DNA from 3 places in the Exiguobacterium sp. HSB13 genome. Region 2 is predicted to be linked to each of the others. Evidence: riboswitches for the same ligand, from Rfam matches in the RefSeq annotation. Region 2 holds a riboswitch; each other region holds the start of a gene.
What was found. Region 2 has a riboswitch for S-adenosylmethionine ahead of ACZGCQ_RS11365 (methionine ABC transporter ATP-binding protein). Riboswitches for the same ligand answer to the same signal wherever they lie in the genome.
Positions count from the first base shown of each region.

Region 1: linked by a shared signal. The riboswitch ahead of ACZGCQ_RS14395 (LLM class flavin-dependent oxidoreductase) and the one ahead of ACZGCQ_RS11365 (methionine ABC transporter ATP-binding protein) in region 2 are both predicted to bind S-adenosylmethionine.
Region 3: linked by a shared signal. The riboswitch ahead of msrA (peptide-methionine (S)-S-oxide reductase MsrA) and the one ahead of ACZGCQ_RS11365 (methionine ABC transporter ATP-binding protein) in region 2 are both predicted to bind S-adenosylmethionine.

Region 1 is NZ_JBUZOM010000003.1:161,917-167,220, forward strand. It holds gene ACZGCQ_RS14385 (hypothetical protein) at 1-118, opposite strand, end outside; gene ACZGCQ_RS14390 (ATP-grasp domain-containing protein) at 196-1,143, opposite strand; gene ACZGCQ_RS14395 (LLM class flavin-dependent oxidoreductase) at 1,140-2,198, opposite strand; SAM riboswitch class I at 2,273-2,375, opposite strand; gene ACZGCQ_RS14400 (DUF975 family protein) at 2,486-3,124, opposite strand; gene ACZGCQ_RS14405 (DUF2325 domain-containing protein) at 3,188-4,453, opposite strand; gene ACZGCQ_RS14410 (DUF817 domain-containing protein) at 4,541-5,304, opposite strand, start outside.
Region 2 is NZ_JBUZOM010000001.1:2,181,930-2,187,233, forward strand. It holds gene ACZGCQ_RS11355 (MetQ/NlpA family ABC transporter substrate-binding protein) at 1-170, opposite strand, end outside; gene ACZGCQ_RS11360 (methionine ABC transporter permease) at 190-840, opposite strand; gene ACZGCQ_RS11365 (methionine ABC transporter ATP-binding protein) at 830-1,858, opposite strand; SAM riboswitch class I at 1,945-2,048, opposite strand; SAM riboswitch class I at 2,298-2,399, shown strand; gene ACZGCQ_RS11370 (alpha/beta hydrolase) at 2,467-3,225, shown strand; gene ACZGCQ_RS11375 (thymidine kinase) at 3,308-3,922, opposite strand; gene ACZGCQ_RS11380 (DedA family protein) at 4,106-4,756, shown strand; gene ACZGCQ_RS11385 (type B 50S ribosomal protein L31) at 4,792-5,037, opposite strand; gene rho (transcription termination factor Rho) at 5,129-5,304, opposite strand, start outside.
Region 3 is NZ_JBUZOM010000002.1:297,872-303,175, reverse strand. It holds gene ACZGCQ_RS13290 (SH3 domain-containing protein) at 1-723, shown strand, start outside; gene ACZGCQ_RS13285 (putative quinol monooxygenase) at 779-1,072, opposite strand; gene ACZGCQ_RS13280 (M20 metallopeptidase family protein) at 1,150-2,328, shown strand; SAM riboswitch class I at 2,391-2,494, shown strand; gene msrA (peptide-methionine (S)-S-oxide reductase MsrA) at 2,590-3,120, shown strand; gene ACZGCQ_RS13270 (ArsR family transcriptional regulator) at 3,351-3,947, shown strand; gene ACZGCQ_RS13265 (MFS transporter) at 3,962-5,182, shown strand; gene ACZGCQ_RS13260 (DMT family transporter) at 5,235-5,304, opposite strand, start outside.

The sequences.
Region 1 (5,304 bases), on a different contig from region 2:
CAATCACCTCATGCTGGACGACGTTCGGAATCAGACGTTGCAGTCGCGTGTGATCAAACAAGTGCCATGCTTCCTCAATCGGAATATCGAGCTGTCGTTCTTCTCTCCACGTAATCATACACCTGCCCCCTTTTTTAATAGAAATACCCTGTCATCCGGTCTTGTAACGTCCGGTAACAGGGTAGGAGCAGATTCTTATTTTACTGTGCTTGTTTCAAGGGCTGCACCGAGGAACTTCGCTAGTTCAAGCATACCGTAGCGTCCTGCAGCTGCTTCAGCGTCCGAGTTGTAGTTTGTATTTGTATTGACGTCGTACGTATAGATCGTACCTGACGCATCCTTGATGAACTCGATGCCTGCGACCGCGATCTGGTTCGCTTGGAGGAACGCTTCGTACTTTTCAATGATTGGGTCATCGAAGCCTTCAACGATTTGGAACTTCATTGGAGTTTGCGGTGCTTCTTCTCCGACTGGGCAGAACAAGTCGTCGATCACACATGCATCTGCTGGGCAAAGCTCAAAACCTTCTGACGTATCGACTCGGACCGCGTAGACAAACTTTCCACCTACGAACTCACAACGCGTGATGTACGGTTCTGGTGCTTGAATATACTCTTGAATCAATGTGATGCCATCAACTGGTTCGTCGAATGTCGGACCATCGAGATAAGCTTCAAGTGCTTCAATCGAGTGGAATAACTGGACGCCGAGACCTTTTCCGGCACGGTTGTGTTTCGTGATGAATGACGAAACGCCGATCTCTTTTGCTGCTTGTACGATTTGATCGCGTCCGACGGCAGCCGTCGTCTTCGGTACACGAATGCCTGCTTTACGTAGTGCCGTATACTGATTGATTTTGCTGACTTCTAGACGAAGCGCACGCGTTCCGTTAAAGACAGTCCGGTCGTGTTCTTCTAACCAAGCAAGGACCCCTTCCGTCAACTCCGGCGCGTAACGGTGCCCGCGTGTATGCGAAGAGGCACTCATACGGCTGTAAAAGACACCTTCTGGCGGCAGTTCATCGAGTGGAACGATTCCTTCATTTAGATGCCACTCTTCATACGGTAACTCGAGTTCTTCGAGACGTTTGATGAGATGGTCCGTCCATTCTTGGTTTTCGTGGAGAATATGAATTTTTGTCATGATTGTTGACCTACCTTTCGTTTCGCTTCGACCAGTGGCATTACGTCACGAGCAAAGCGTTCCATTTCTTCGAGTTGTGGTGAGAATTGTAATAAGAGTAACGTGACACCAACGGCTTCGAACGCTAGAATGCGCTCTGCAATTTGTTCTGGTGTTCCGATCAAATTCGGTCGTAGACCACGGTTCGAGACGGAATAATCGTTTCGCTCGACCTGTTGCTCCAGTTGCGATTTACTAATGAAATCCTGATAACCGGCATAACCGGCACTGTCTTCCTTGACGTCCGTAATGCGTTGCCACTCAAGCAGTGCTTCTTCTTCCGTATCCCGGCAAATGATGTAGGCAGCAAGACCGAAACTCTCGAGCGGTTCGTGTCCCGTCGCTTCACGGCGTACTTTCATATCGTTGATTTTATGGGCTACTTCTTCAACAGTGCCCCCATGCATAACATAAGCGTCACAGTGTTCGACGATTGTCCGCTTTCCAGCTTCACTCTCTCCACCAGCGTAGAGCTTGATGCCTGGACGCTGGACGGGCTTCGGATGAAGTTCCGCCTGCTCGATCGTGTAGTGATTACCGGAGAAACTATACGGTGACGCATCTGCCCATAGTCCTTTCATGACCGTAACGAATTCTTTCGTCCGAGCATAGCGTTCATCGTGTGCTGTGAAGATACCGTTGTATTGTTTGGCTTCCTCTGCCCACCACGCCGAAACGACGTTGAGCGTAAAGCGTCCACCACTCAACTGATCGATGTTTGCCGCCATCTTCGCCGTCGTCGCTGGATTATGGAACCCAGGGCGAACCGCTGTCATGATTTCTAAGCGTTCTGTCGTTGCAGCAATCGCAGCTGCCGTCGTCCATGCCTCAAGACTCGGTTCCTTGATACCTTTGATGTCGTTCAAGTTCAATTCCGCGATCAACGTCGTCGAGAAGCCGATCCGTTCTGCTGTTTGTGCGACTTGTTTTGCATAATCGAATGTCGGTGGCATCTGTTCATCTTCGACGTTACGTAACCATCCCCCAAAAATCGGTAACCAAAAACCATACTCCACTCCATCGTCCCCCTTATCATAAAAAAACGCTCTTTTCGAAGTTCGAAAAGAGCGACGGTATCTTGTCCTGTCCGCTCTTATCTTCGGAAGGTATCCCTTCCTGGAAGTAGCACCTTCCGCCGTAGCGGGGTTGCTGAAGTGTCTTCGGGCCAGTCCCTCGACTTCTCTAGATAAGATGTGTTGCATTCATCGTACAGAATTCAGTGAACTAAAGCAACCATTAAACCGTCTTTTCCTATCGGATTTATTCCAAAAGAAAAATCCCGACGCAATGTCGGGATTCGGTATTAATATGGTGCGACGAAATCTGATGTTGGTTCTGGTGCTTGTTCACCACGAACACGATCATAGAATTTTGCCATTGTGACGCTGAAGTATGGTCCAACCCATAAGACAGCAAGACCAAGTGTAACGATCACAAGTAATGCCCAACCAATGAATGATAGGAAGAGTAAGAATGCTTCCATCTTATGACCATCCATGAGTTGGCGTGAACGCGTGATCGCCTCGAGGATACCGACCGATGGTTCATCTCGAAGGATGTAGAACGTCAACAGGTAAGAGAACGACTTGATGATCCCTGGAATGATCAAAAGTAGTGTCCATAGGAATAAGAAGACCGCTTGCACAATCGAGACGCCGATGACTTTTCCGAAGATTTTATACGGCTCGAACAAATCAGCTACTTTGACTTCTTCATTGCGTGCGAGCGACATCGCGACCCACGTCCAACCCGCTGCGATTGGGATCAATAAAATCGAAAGAATGATACTGACCGCACTCATCGCATTTAGATCTTCGTTAGGATCTGGTCCGATGAACGTCGGAACGCTCTGGATGATAGAAAACAGTACGAACATGAGGATGGCAAATCCCCAACGACCGCTAAGCGACTCCTTCGCTGCTTTTTTTAATTGAGATGACATGAGTAAGGTCCTCCTTGAAAAATAAGTTCTCACCTTACTTTACGGTCGAATTCTTCTAATGTTTCACTCTTTTTTCAATAATTTCCCGTCTCGTTGCTGGTTGAGCCAGGCACGCTTAAGCTGTCGTTCACACGCCGTGTATAACGAGCGTCGACCGTCGAGCCGTTCCATCGCGAATGGAATACCATGCTTTTTCGCCTGCGCGATGACATGTGCACTCGCCGCATGAGAAACGCGACTCGTTACGACGACGATCGCATCCGTCTTTTTGGCGAGACAGGCAATCTTTTTCGCGGACTGTGCGTCCCCTGCTAGATGAATCAATTCGATCCCCGTCGGCGCAAAGAACTCACGATAGACAGCGGTCTGTTGTTCGTTTCCAACGATGATGAGACGCATTCCTGTGAAGCGCGTGAAATCTAGCGGTGTCTTATCGATGAAGTCCATCAATTGTCCAGGGACGGCTGTCGTCACGATGGGTTCAATCTTTTGCTCTTTTTGAATGCGAATGCGACGCTGCGCTTTTTTAGCTTTCGGCACCGTTTGTCGTTTCATTTTTCGTGCATACCGATTTGACTTTTTCGTTGTCACAGGCGTCTTCACTACCGGTTGCTTGACCTCAGATGGACGGTTTGATGATGTGTTGACGATCGGCTCTTCATACGTGAACGGATGTTTCCAAGCAATCGTTAGTGTATCTTTCCGTCCGCGCCACATGACGAGATCGACGAGTTGTCCTGCTTCTAGTCGGAAATAGCGCATGTCTTCTACCGGTACGACATAATAAAACGGTCTGCCCGACTCATCTTGCAGTGGACCATTCACCGTTTCCTCAATGATTCCATGTGCCTTGACGATAGCTTGTTCAAACACGACACGTTCCGGATTTTCTCTCATTCGCTCCGTCGAGACGACGGCTTCAACACGGCACATCGTTTTTTGATCATCCTGACGATCGACACGGACCCGGACTTCCATGCCGTGCTCGAGATTCCAATCGCGGACGTCTCGTTCTGAAATATGACTGCCGGACCATTCTAGTAAAGTACCGCCTTTTAACCCCCGCTGAAACGTATAGGCATAACGTTGCGTGCGTACTGGCTCGACAGGTACTTGTGGTGGCATTACGATGGTCTGTTTCTCTCGTTTCACTTCGTCGATGACTAGTGTTTCTTGAACGTCGCGCGGTGCATAATACGCTGACATCTTGACCCATTCGTCGATTCCGTTCACTTCGTCGAGCCAGAGTTGCCAATCTTCATACCGCTCCACGACTGCTAATTTCATCTGTACCAATTCAGTTGCTCGTTCCAACACCTGTTGCATCATCCGTAACCACTTCCTTTGCGTTTTTTTCACTATAGCAACGAAAAAACGTGGAAGTAGTTCAAAAAAATAACCGGGTTGTTTTTTTATTTAGGTACGTTGCTGAATTTCCACAGCCGGATCCTGACGCTTATATTTTGCAACGATGACAATTAAAACCGTGATGATCACAAGCAGGAACCAAGAAGACAATTTTCCAAGATCAACGACTGCCCAGCCTCCTTCTTGATGCGGATAGACCCAGCCTTTAAAGAACGTCACGATATTCTCTGCAATCCAAATGAAAAAGGCGATCAGTAAAAAGGACAGGACGAGCGGCATCCGGTAGATCGTCTGCTCGATCGTAAAATGAACCCAAGACTTATAGAAGACAAGGACGACGAGGACCATCAATAGCCAGCGTGCATCGAAGATCCAGTGGTGGGTGAAGAAGTTGAGATAGACGAGACTGCCGACGCTGATCGCAAGCCACGGGGGAGGAAATGCTATGAATCGTAATTGAAATCGCCGAAACGCCTGGCAGACATAGCTCGCGACGCTTGCATACATGAATCCTGCATATAAGGGAACACCAGCCACTTTCGTCAAAGCGTCTTCCGGATAACTCCAAGACCCGACGTTCACCTTGAACAGTTCAAGTGCTAGACCGATGACGTGAAACAATAAGATCAGTTTGAATTCTTCCATCGTTTCATAACGCGTGACGAGTAAGACGATTTGGACGAGAATACACCAGAGCAACAGGAGATCGTATCGAGCAACCGGTTCAGTAGGAAGATAACGTGAAAGAGCAAGCGCTGCGAAAATCATCACGGGAAAGACGCAACAGACGGCTTCTATATATGTAAAACGAA
Region 2 (5,304 bases):
AGCTCGATTTTGATGCCTTCCTTCTCTGCTTTTTTCGCGACGTAGTCCCAAACTTGGGTATCCGAACCGCTGACACCGAGTTTGATCGTCTTTTCGTCTTCTCCTGATGCTGCGCACCCGGCAAATAAAATCGTCGTTAGTGTTGCTCCAATTGCTACTGCTTTTTTCATGGCTGAATCGCTCCCTTGATTAATGTCTTCTGATTTTTCGTGCGACGATATTGCCTGTCGTCTGTAAGCCTTGAACTAAGATGACGAGAATCCCGACCGTGATGATCATGACTTTCGTGTCGAATCGTTGATAACCATAGGTGATCGCTAAGTCACCGAGACCACCGCCTCCAATCGCACCTGCCATCGCTGACGCCCCGATCAAGCCGATCGTCGCGATTGTTAAGTTCAGGATCAGTGAACCGAGTGCTTCCGGTAGGAGGAAGCGGAAAATCGTTTGAAACGGTGTCGCACCCATCGCTTCTGCTGCTTCCAGAACACCTTTATCGACTTCGAGTAACGAGCTCTCGATCAGACGCGCCATGTACGGTGCGGCGTAAAAGACGAGCGGGACGATGGCGGCTTCGGTTCCGATCGATGTCTGGACGATCAAGCGCGTCAATGGAATGATCGCGACGAGTAAAATGATGAACGGAATCGAGCGGAAAATATTGACGATACTGTTGAAGAACGTGAACAGCGGGACGTTCTCGAGCAATGCACCTTTTCGCGTGACGACAAGTAGGATACCGAGTGGTAAGCCAATCAAAGTCGAGAATAAGAGTGAGACGGATACCATCGTCATCGTCTGCAAAAATGCCGTCCAGATATCACTGTAATTAACTAGCATGGGCAAGCACCTCCTCGACTGTCACCTGTGCCTGATCGATATAGTGTAACGCTCGTTTTACTTCAGCCGGCTCACCGATCAACTCGACGAGTAAGGTGCCGAACGGCGTATCCTGCAACTCTGTGATGCTCCCGTGCAAGATGTTGACATCGACATCGAAGCGTTTCGCGACTTGCGATAAGAGCGGCTGCCCCGTGTGATGTCCGAGAAAATGAATCTTATAGATTGGATGTGCATTTCGCGACTCGATTAACTGACGAATCGATGCTGGAATTTCGTCATGCATGACGGACCGGACGAAGTTTTTTGCCGTCTCGGTCTTTGGATTCGAAAAGACGTCGAAGACCGTTCCTGACTCAATCAACTTTCCAGCTTCAATGACGGCGACCCGGTCGCAAATCTCCCGGATGACGCCCATCTCGTGGGTGATCAAGAGAATCGTGATCCCGTACTCGGCATTGATGCGTTTTAATAACTGGAGAATATGATGCGTCGTCTGGGGATCAAGTGCTGATGTCGCTTCGTCACATAAGAGGACGGAAGGTTGCGTCGCCAGTGCCCGGGCGATGCCAACACGCTGTTTCTGTCCACCGGACAATTGATCCGGATAATGATCCGCCTTGTCCGCGAGATCAACGAATTCGAGCAACTCCGTCACCCGGCGTCGAATCTCGTCTTTCTTGACGCCTGCGAGAACGAGTGGCTTTGCGACATTCGTAAAGACTGTGTTCGCATTCAATAGATTGAAGTGCTGAAAGATCATTCCAATCCGTTGTTTTGCTTGGCGTAATTTTTTCGGAGACAGTTGCGTTAAATCTTCCCCATCGACCGTCACCGTTCCTGATGTTGGTCGTTCTAACAGATTGACACAGCGGAGCAGTGAACTTTTTCCGGCACCACTAAAGCCGATGACACCAAAGATTTCGCCTTTTTCGATCGTCAGGTCGACACCGTCGAGCGCTGCGATCGTCTGATCCTTCGTGACGTACGTTTTTTTGACTTGATGAAATGCGATCATTCCGTTTTCCCCCTTCATTCAACAAAAAAGGTCCCTTCTTGAGAAACAAGAAGAGACCTGGATCCGCACAGTGGCAGAATCCACTCCACTCATCTCTCAGACATCTGTCTGATGGAATTGGCACAGTGCTCATAATGAGTCTGTTGCCGAGGTTTCGCAGGGCCAGTCCCTCCACCTCTCTGGATAAGTATTGCGGTATGAAATTCGTATGTGTGGTGTTGCGTTGTTGCTTATGTCGTAAAACTAATTTTTACATTACGGGTCGAACCTTTAAAAGTCAACCAACTTTGCAAAAATAATCCATTTGTCGCATATCGATTGATTGACAAGTTATGGATTAGCTTAATGAACGAATCGTGATTCGTCAAGAACGATTTGACAAGTCATTTTCGAACGTGCTACCATCGTTTCAATGATTAATCCGACAATTCCAATATGATATTTATCAAGAGTGAACGAGAGACCTGGCTCTATGACTTCACGGCAACCTGCAATTTGTAAGGTGCTCCGACCAGCAAAGCGCGGCTTTGGATGATACGGTGAAAAACTCGTGGGCGTCCAAGCAGTGACGTCGACGAGTTTTTTTCATGAATGGAGGAAAAAGAGTAATGATGAACTATCCTGTATTGACTGGTGCCGAAGCGTTTTATCTTCAAGGTGGACCGATTGGTATTCTAATCTGTCATGGTTTTAACGCGACCCCACAAAGTGTCCGGGACGTCGGTGAGGCATTCGCCGCTGAAGGTTTTACCGTCTATGCCCCGCGCTTACGTGGACATGGAACAAACGTCCGCGAGTTCGAACAATCGACTGCTCGATGTTGGAAGCAAAGCCTGCAAGACGGCTATGAACGTTTACAAGAAACATGCGACCAAGTCTTCGTCATCGGTCAATCAATGGGAGCAACGCTCGCACTGTCGCTCGCCGCTGACAGGATTCCGTTTGCCGGCATCATTACGATCAATGCTGCACTCTCCGTTCCATCCTATGAAGCACTTTCGTTCGAGGACGGTCCACAGTATTTACCGGAAGGGGCACCGGACATCAAGCGGTCTGCTTTTGAAATCATCTATGATCTCGTTCCGAGCCGTTGTGCGTTCGAACTCGTCCGTCTGATGGATGAGACGAAAGGACGCCTTGGATCGATCCTTCTTCCGACATTGATTCTTTACTCAGCGACCGATCACGTTGTTCCACCGTCGAGCTCGGATTATCTGCATCAACATATCGGAACGAATGATAAACGCAGCTACTGTTTACTCAACTCGTATCACGTCGCAACCCTTGATCATGATCAGGATTTGATCGTTCGTGAGACGATCCGCTTCATCGAACGCTCAAGCCGATTCTCACAGGAAACAGGATAATAAAAAAAACAGCTATTCGTTTCCAAGTAGAAGCGAATAGCTGTGAGATCAAAGGACGACCATCATCGGCTCGTCTTTTTATTTATCTTTCTTGATGCTGCACCGATTGGAGCGGCTTCGGTTTTCCAGGCACCTCATGACAATGGCGGCACCGTGGCTCATACGACTCTGAAGCGCCGACTAGGATGATCGGATCATCGTAGTTCGCTGGTTTTCCATCAATCAACCGTTGTGTCCGGGAAGCCGGATCACCACACGAAAGACAGATGGCTTGCAGCTTCGTTACGAATTCTGCGCGCGCCAGTAATTCCGGCATCTTGCCGAATGGCTCTGCCCGGAAATCTTGATCAAGACCCGCACAAATGACACGTTTTCCGTCTTGTGCAAGTGCTTCGATGACTTGTACGATCTCATCATCAAAGAATTGAACTTCATCGATTCCAACGATTTGTGTTTCCTCCGCTACTGCTGCGTAGAGATCACGACTCGTCGCCATCGGAATCGCCACGACGGAGTTGCCGATATGAGAGACGACATGCTCTTCATGGTACCGGTCGTCGATTGCCGGCTTGAATACTTGAACGGGCAGTTTGCCGTACTGCGCCCGTCTGACACGACGAATCAACTCTTCCGATTTCCCGGAAAACATACTGCCACAAATTACTTCGATCCAGCCGTACTGATTTATTACATGCATCATCGTCCGACACCGTCCTCTAAAAATAGTCACTTTAACGAGTATAGCTCGAAACGGTATCGAGAAAAAGGGTTGACTTCCGGAAATCAAAATTCATTTTTTCTTTCCCTAGAATTTTTGTCCTTTCATTCCAACCGTCCCCTATTTCCTGTACACTGAAGAAGAAGATTCTCACGAAAGAAGGTGTCCCCGATTCATCATCTCTTACATGATATCCTGCACCAATATGGTGCCCTTGGTCTCTCCGTCCTTCTCGCAGGTGGTATCGTGGGATTGCCGGTTCCTGATGAGACCCTGCTCGTTCTGTCCGGTTTTTGGATGCATCAAGGCAATCTACCACTTGTCGGTACGATTCTCGCCGCTTACGCCGGTAGTTGTATCGGGATGACGATCAGTTATTTACTTGGTTTAAAACTCGGTATGCCACTACTGCATCGTGTCGGACCGAAAATGCGCATCTCAGAAAAACATATTCTTTCCGCTGAAGCCGGATTTCGTCGTTACGGAAAATCGGTCTTGATCATCGGTTACTACATACCCGGTCTCCGCCAACTATCTGCCTTTTTTGCAGGTGTCTCGAAAATGCCATTTCGCGTGTTTGCAAGTTACGCGTATACAGGTGCGTTGATTTGGATCAGCGTGTTCTTAGGTGCCGGTTATTTCGTCGGTCGTCATCTCTCGTTCCACAAAGTCATGGATTATATTTTGGCACATCCTGAAGTCATGCCGTACCTAATCGGGATTGCTGGTGGAATCGCCTTCTCGTTCGTCTTGAAGACGTATCTCGCTTACCGTTCACAATTCAGTCTATACAAAAACAGCCTGCTTCCGTAATGGAGGCAGGCTGTTTTTTAAGAACCGACAAGAAATTACTTGCGGCCGTATTTTTTGTTGAAGCGATCGACACGACCATCTGCCGCGTTGAACTTTTGACGACCTGTGTAGAATGGGTGCGAGTCTGAAGACACATCCACACGGATGAGTGGGTACTCGTTGCCATCTTCCCAAGTGATTGTTTCGTTCGAAGAACGAGTAGAACCGCTTAAGAATTTGTACTCAGTCGTTGAATCCATAAATACTACTTTGTTGTAGTTAGGGTGAATTCCTTGTTTCATGGTTGATTTCTCTCCTTCCGCCCTGGTTCATTTGCTGAGCCAGAGTAAGTTACCTTCCTATACTAAACGATTTTTTTATGCGTCGCAATAGTTATTTTTCGCTCGGTGTTTCCTTCTTGACGGTACGCGGTTTTGCTGGTGCGCGTCGGACCGCCTTCTTCTTTTCTTTCTCGAGTTCAACGAAAAATTCTTCATTGTTTTTCGTGTCACGAATCTTACGCAGGAACGTATCGACGAACTCGTTCGACTCGTTCATCGTCCGGCGAA
Region 3 (5,304 bases), on a different contig from region 2:
GGTCTAAAATCAATTGATGATGACTTTTGGCAAGTCCGCCTAGCAAGTGGTCAAACGGGTTATGTCCTCAATCCTTACATCAACACAAGTAAACCCGATATGAGCCTGACGCAAAAAGCAATCGACCGGGCGAAAATCTATACCGTCAAACAGACGACGTCCTTCTTTTCGAGTCCAACCAGTCCAAAAGGCAGCGGACTCGTTGAGCAAGGCAAACGTGTTTATCCGCGTCACCGTGTCGGAAACTTCTATGTCATCCAGTCCGGCTGGACACCTGTTTATCTTCCAGTCTCAGCTGTGACGATCACGTCCGATAAACGGGTCGTTCAAAAGAATAATACGCGTGGTGAAAAGCTGATCCAAGCAGCCGTTCAACATATCGGCACACCATACACATGGGGTTCACAAGATGCCGTGAACGGTGGTTTTGACTGTTCCGGTTTGATTCACTATGCGACAAACAAGGCTGGAAAATACGGTGGTCGGACAAACGTTCGTGGCTATTGGTACGGTGCGTTCTTTACGAATCGTCGGACGAGTATCTCAAGCGGGAAACGCTCGGATATCGTTTTCTTCCAGAACACCTACACGGATGGTCCATCGCATATCGGGATCATGCTCGATAGCGAACACTTCATCCATGCGGGCGGTTCACAGCTTCAAATCAACTCGATTTACGAACCACGTTGGCAGGAGCATTTCCTCGGCTTCAAATCGATGTAATAAAAAAGACGAATCCGTCGACATCGACGGGTTCGTCTCTTCTTATCACAACACGTCAGAATGTCATCTCGACGTATTTCGTCACTTGTCGATCCATCAAGTATAACTCGATCTGTTCACGGTAAGCTTTATAGTGGTCGGATGCGATATGCGCTTCAAGCGCCTCTTCATCCCGATACACTTCATACAGCATGAATTGATGCTCATCCTCGATCGATTGGTGCAAGGAATAGCGCAAGCATCCTTCCTCTTTTTGTGCGGCATGATAAACCGTTTCTAAAATCGGAAAGACTTGATCCGCGAGTCCTGCTTTAATTGTAAGTACAGCGTTGACGACGATTTCTCCCATGTTTCATTATCCCCTTTCGTGATTACCTGTATCTGTACCCATTTTCACGAAAAGACACACGTCAAAGGAGCCTGAAGATGCAAACTCAACTTTTTGAAGCACTTGAACAATTCGAACCCACGATGATCGCGTTACGTCGTGATTTTCATCGACATCCGGAACTCTCTTTCCAGGAAGTCCGCACACCAGAACGGATTGCAAACTTTTATGCGGAGCAGGGCATCCCTCACGAAACAGCCGTCGGAGGTCGTGGTGTCGTCGCGACGATCGAAGGCAAACAACCTGGTCCGACGATTGCTGTTCGTGCGGATTTTGATGCCTTACCGCTTCAAGAAGAGACGACGCTTGCCTTCCGGTCGATTCACCCTGGTGTCATGCATGCATGTGGACACGATGGGCATACGGCGATGGTGATGGCCCTTGCTGCTACACTCTATCCATTACGGAATCAATTGCAAGGAACGATTCGAATCATCCACCAGCATGGTGAAGAGGTCTTTCCCGGTGGCGCGATCCAAATGATTGAAGCCGGTGTCCTCGAAGGCGTCGATGCGATCTTCGCGACACATCTCGAAAATGATTTACCGGTCGGTACGATCGGTTTTCGAGAAGGACATACATTATGCGCGATCGATGAATTCGAAATCATCGTTCACGGTCAAGGTGGGCATGCCCATGCACCGCACAAAACAAAAGATGCGCTTGTCGCCGGTGCACAACTGGTCTGTAACCTCCAACACCTTGTCAGTCGACGGGTCGATCCGTTCGAACCCGCTGTCCTTGCGATCGGGTCCTTCCATGCGGGAACGGCTCCGAACATCGTCACAGGTGAAGCACGCATCGTCGGGGAGATTCGGACGTTCAACGAGACACTACGACATCAGCTCCGACAAGAAGTCGACCTTATCGCCAAAACAACGTGTGCCGGCATCGGTGCCACCTATTCGATTGACTTCACGACGGGTTACCCGGCGCTTTGGAATCATCCGGACGAGACAAAACTCGTTCAGGAAGCCGCTTCTTTCTTACCGGAAGCATCTGTCCGGTCACTCACACCGATGATGGCGGCGGATGACTTCGCACATTACTTAACGCACGTACCGGGTAGTTATTTCTTCACCGGCTCCGGATATACGGACGGTCGCGTCAATCATCCACAACATCATCCGCAGTACGAGATCAACGAACAGGCGTTGTTGGTTGGTGCGAAAACACTCGGAGCGACCGTTTTACGTGCCTTGAAACCTAAGGATTGACTTTATTTCTTTGTGAATGGTATCATCACAACAATGATAACGAATGACATCAACTTCATATACCCTTATCAAGAGTGGACCGAGAGATCTGGATCGATGACGTCCCAGCAACCTGCGCATAGCAAGGTGCTACGACCAGCAAAGCGAAAGCTTTGGTTGATAAAAAGCGGCGACTCCTTTTGCAACCAAGCGAAGGAGTCGTTTTCGTTTTTCTCGCTGTCAGACATACAATGGGAATTTCCCACGGAGAGGAAGATACGGATGGAAAAAGCAACATTTGCAGGTGGATGTTTTTGGTGTATGGTGACACCGTTTGAAGAATTACCAGGAATCGAGGGAATCGTATCAGGTTACATGGGTGGACACGTCGATCACCCGACATACGAGCAAGTTAAAACAGGAACGACAGGACATCTCGAAGTCGTTCAAATCACGTTTGATCCGAGTCTGTTCCCGTACGAGCGTCTGCTCGAACTCTACTGGCCACAAACGGATCCGACGGATGCAGACGGTCAGTTCCAAGATCGCGGCACGCAGTACGCACCAGCAATCTTCTATCATACGGATGCTCAGCATGAAGCAGCGATCGCTTCTCGTGACGCTCTTGTTGCAAGCAATCGTTTCAAACAACCGATCGTGACGCGGATCGATGCCGCTTCTGAGTTTTATCCAGCGGAAGAGTACCATCAAGACTTCCATAAGAAAAATCCAGAACACTATAAAAAAGATCGTGCTGCTTCTGGTCGCGATGCCTTCATCGAGCAAGAATGGAAAGATACGACGACGGTCTAATCACCTCGAACCATACACAGTAGCTGAGACTGATTTCAAGCATCTCGTTCTTCCCCTACTTTTCAGTAGAAAGTGGAGGATGACCGAGATGTCATTGGAGTCAGTTTTTTGTATGTAAACCAACTGCTTTGTCCTTTGCGTCACCCTTGCATAAATTTGCAATCGTTTACAAATGAAGTCTTTTGTTTTACGGTTAACAAAAATTAACCGGTTAAAAAGGAGATGATTGGATGGAACAAAAAGCGATTCATATACTGAACAGCTATGAACAATTGAAGGTGATCAGTGATCCATTACGAACAAAAATTCTTATGTTTCTCGTCGAAAAACCGCATACGGTGCATCAGTTAGCCCACTTGCTGACGTTATCCCGCGCGAAGGTCCTTTATCATGTACGGGAACTTGAAAAGCATGACTTAATTCGCCTCGTCCGGACAGAAGAACAGGGCGGCAACTTGTTGAAATATTACCAAGCGATTGCCCGAGGATACATTCCTGCTGATCACCTTCTGAACTTCGTCGAGACAAAAGAGGCGACTCGGCAGTCGTATCTTGAGGTACTCGACCGGGCAAAGACACGCGTCCTTACGGCTCCGACAGCTGCTTTTGCTCCCGTATCTTCGAACGTTGAGGACTGGATGAGCTTATCGCTTCAAAAGGAACTAACGATTTCTGAAGCCGACTTTCAGCGATTTGCTACAAAATATCGTGCTTTATTAGACGAGTTCACACAGTCTCCACCTGACGAAAAAGATCAAAAGCACTTTTACATCATGACGACTGCTTTTGCAATTGATGAACCACTGTTTGAGAATGACGAGGTTTAAATCGGAGGTGCCCCATGCTACCTGTTGAAATGGATATGCAACACTCGCTGTTTAAAAATCGATCCTTTTTATTTTTATGGGGGTCCGGTATGTGCTCTGCCCTTTCGTTATCGATGTATCTGTTTGTTGAACAATGGTATGTCATCCATACGTTAAACCAAGCGTCCTATCTCGGATTCGTTCTCATGGCTACCTTGTTACCTCGTATTTTTCTCATGTTGTTCGGTGGCGTCTTATCCGATCGCTATAAACGTTCAACGATCATGCGTATCTCAAGCGGTCTACGGATCAGTTTTATTCTTTGTCTCCTCGTGTTACTTCATACCGATCAGCTTACATTACTGACGATTTTAGGATTCGCCTTGCTGTTTGGTAGTGTGGATGCATTCTTTTCGCCGGCGAATGCTTCCTTACTGCCTACACTCGTTCCAAAAGAACAACTCACTAAAGCCAATTCACTGATTCAGACATCTAATCAAATCGCCCTTTTTTCAGGTCCGGTTCTTGGTGGGGTCATCCTCAGCTATTCTTCTTACTCGCACGTTTTTCTTGTGATTTTCGGGACACTCTGTCTGACGCTTTTCTTCACGTATGGTATTCGTGAATCTAAGATCAAGCGATCGCTTCAACATTCAGCGCTCTTTGAACTAACAGAAGGGTTGCATTACGTCTTTCACTTTCAGCAACTCAAGCAGACACTTTTTCTTATCATCTGTGTCAATTTCTTTTTCTTCGGACCACTCCTACTCGGAATTCCCTTACTCGTTCATGATGTGCTTCAAGGAGACGCGATGGATTTAAGTTACATGCAAGGTGCTTATCAGCTAGGAATGCTCGGAGGGGCGCTCTGGAGTGGTTTTGCGCAGACGAAAGTACGTGGGATTACCTCATCGGTTCGATTGATTGGCGCATTAGGTCTGCTTCTCTTTCTACTTAGCCAAGCCCAGCAGATCTTGTTGTACCTGATCATTCTGTTATCACTTGGTGTCCTTTCTTCCATCATCAATATTCGCTTCATTACGTTCATCCAGTCTCAGTGCGCGGAACAGACGATGGGACGTGTCATGAGTGTCGTCAACGCAGCTTCAAACGGTCTCGTTCCATTGTCTTACGCACTCCTCTCGTTTTTACTGTCGTTTCACGTTTCGATCACGACGATCATGTTGTACAGTGGTCTTCTTATCCTTGTTTTCTCACTCTATTTCAGAAAACGTATTATTCAAGTAGAAGACTAGTCAAAAAAGACAGTGGATTGAAATTCCACTGTCCTCATTCTGCATTCGATTATTATGAAACACGTTCTACCTGATCCTTCGCCTTCTCTTCCGGCGCCACGACTTGATACCGCTTCAAGACG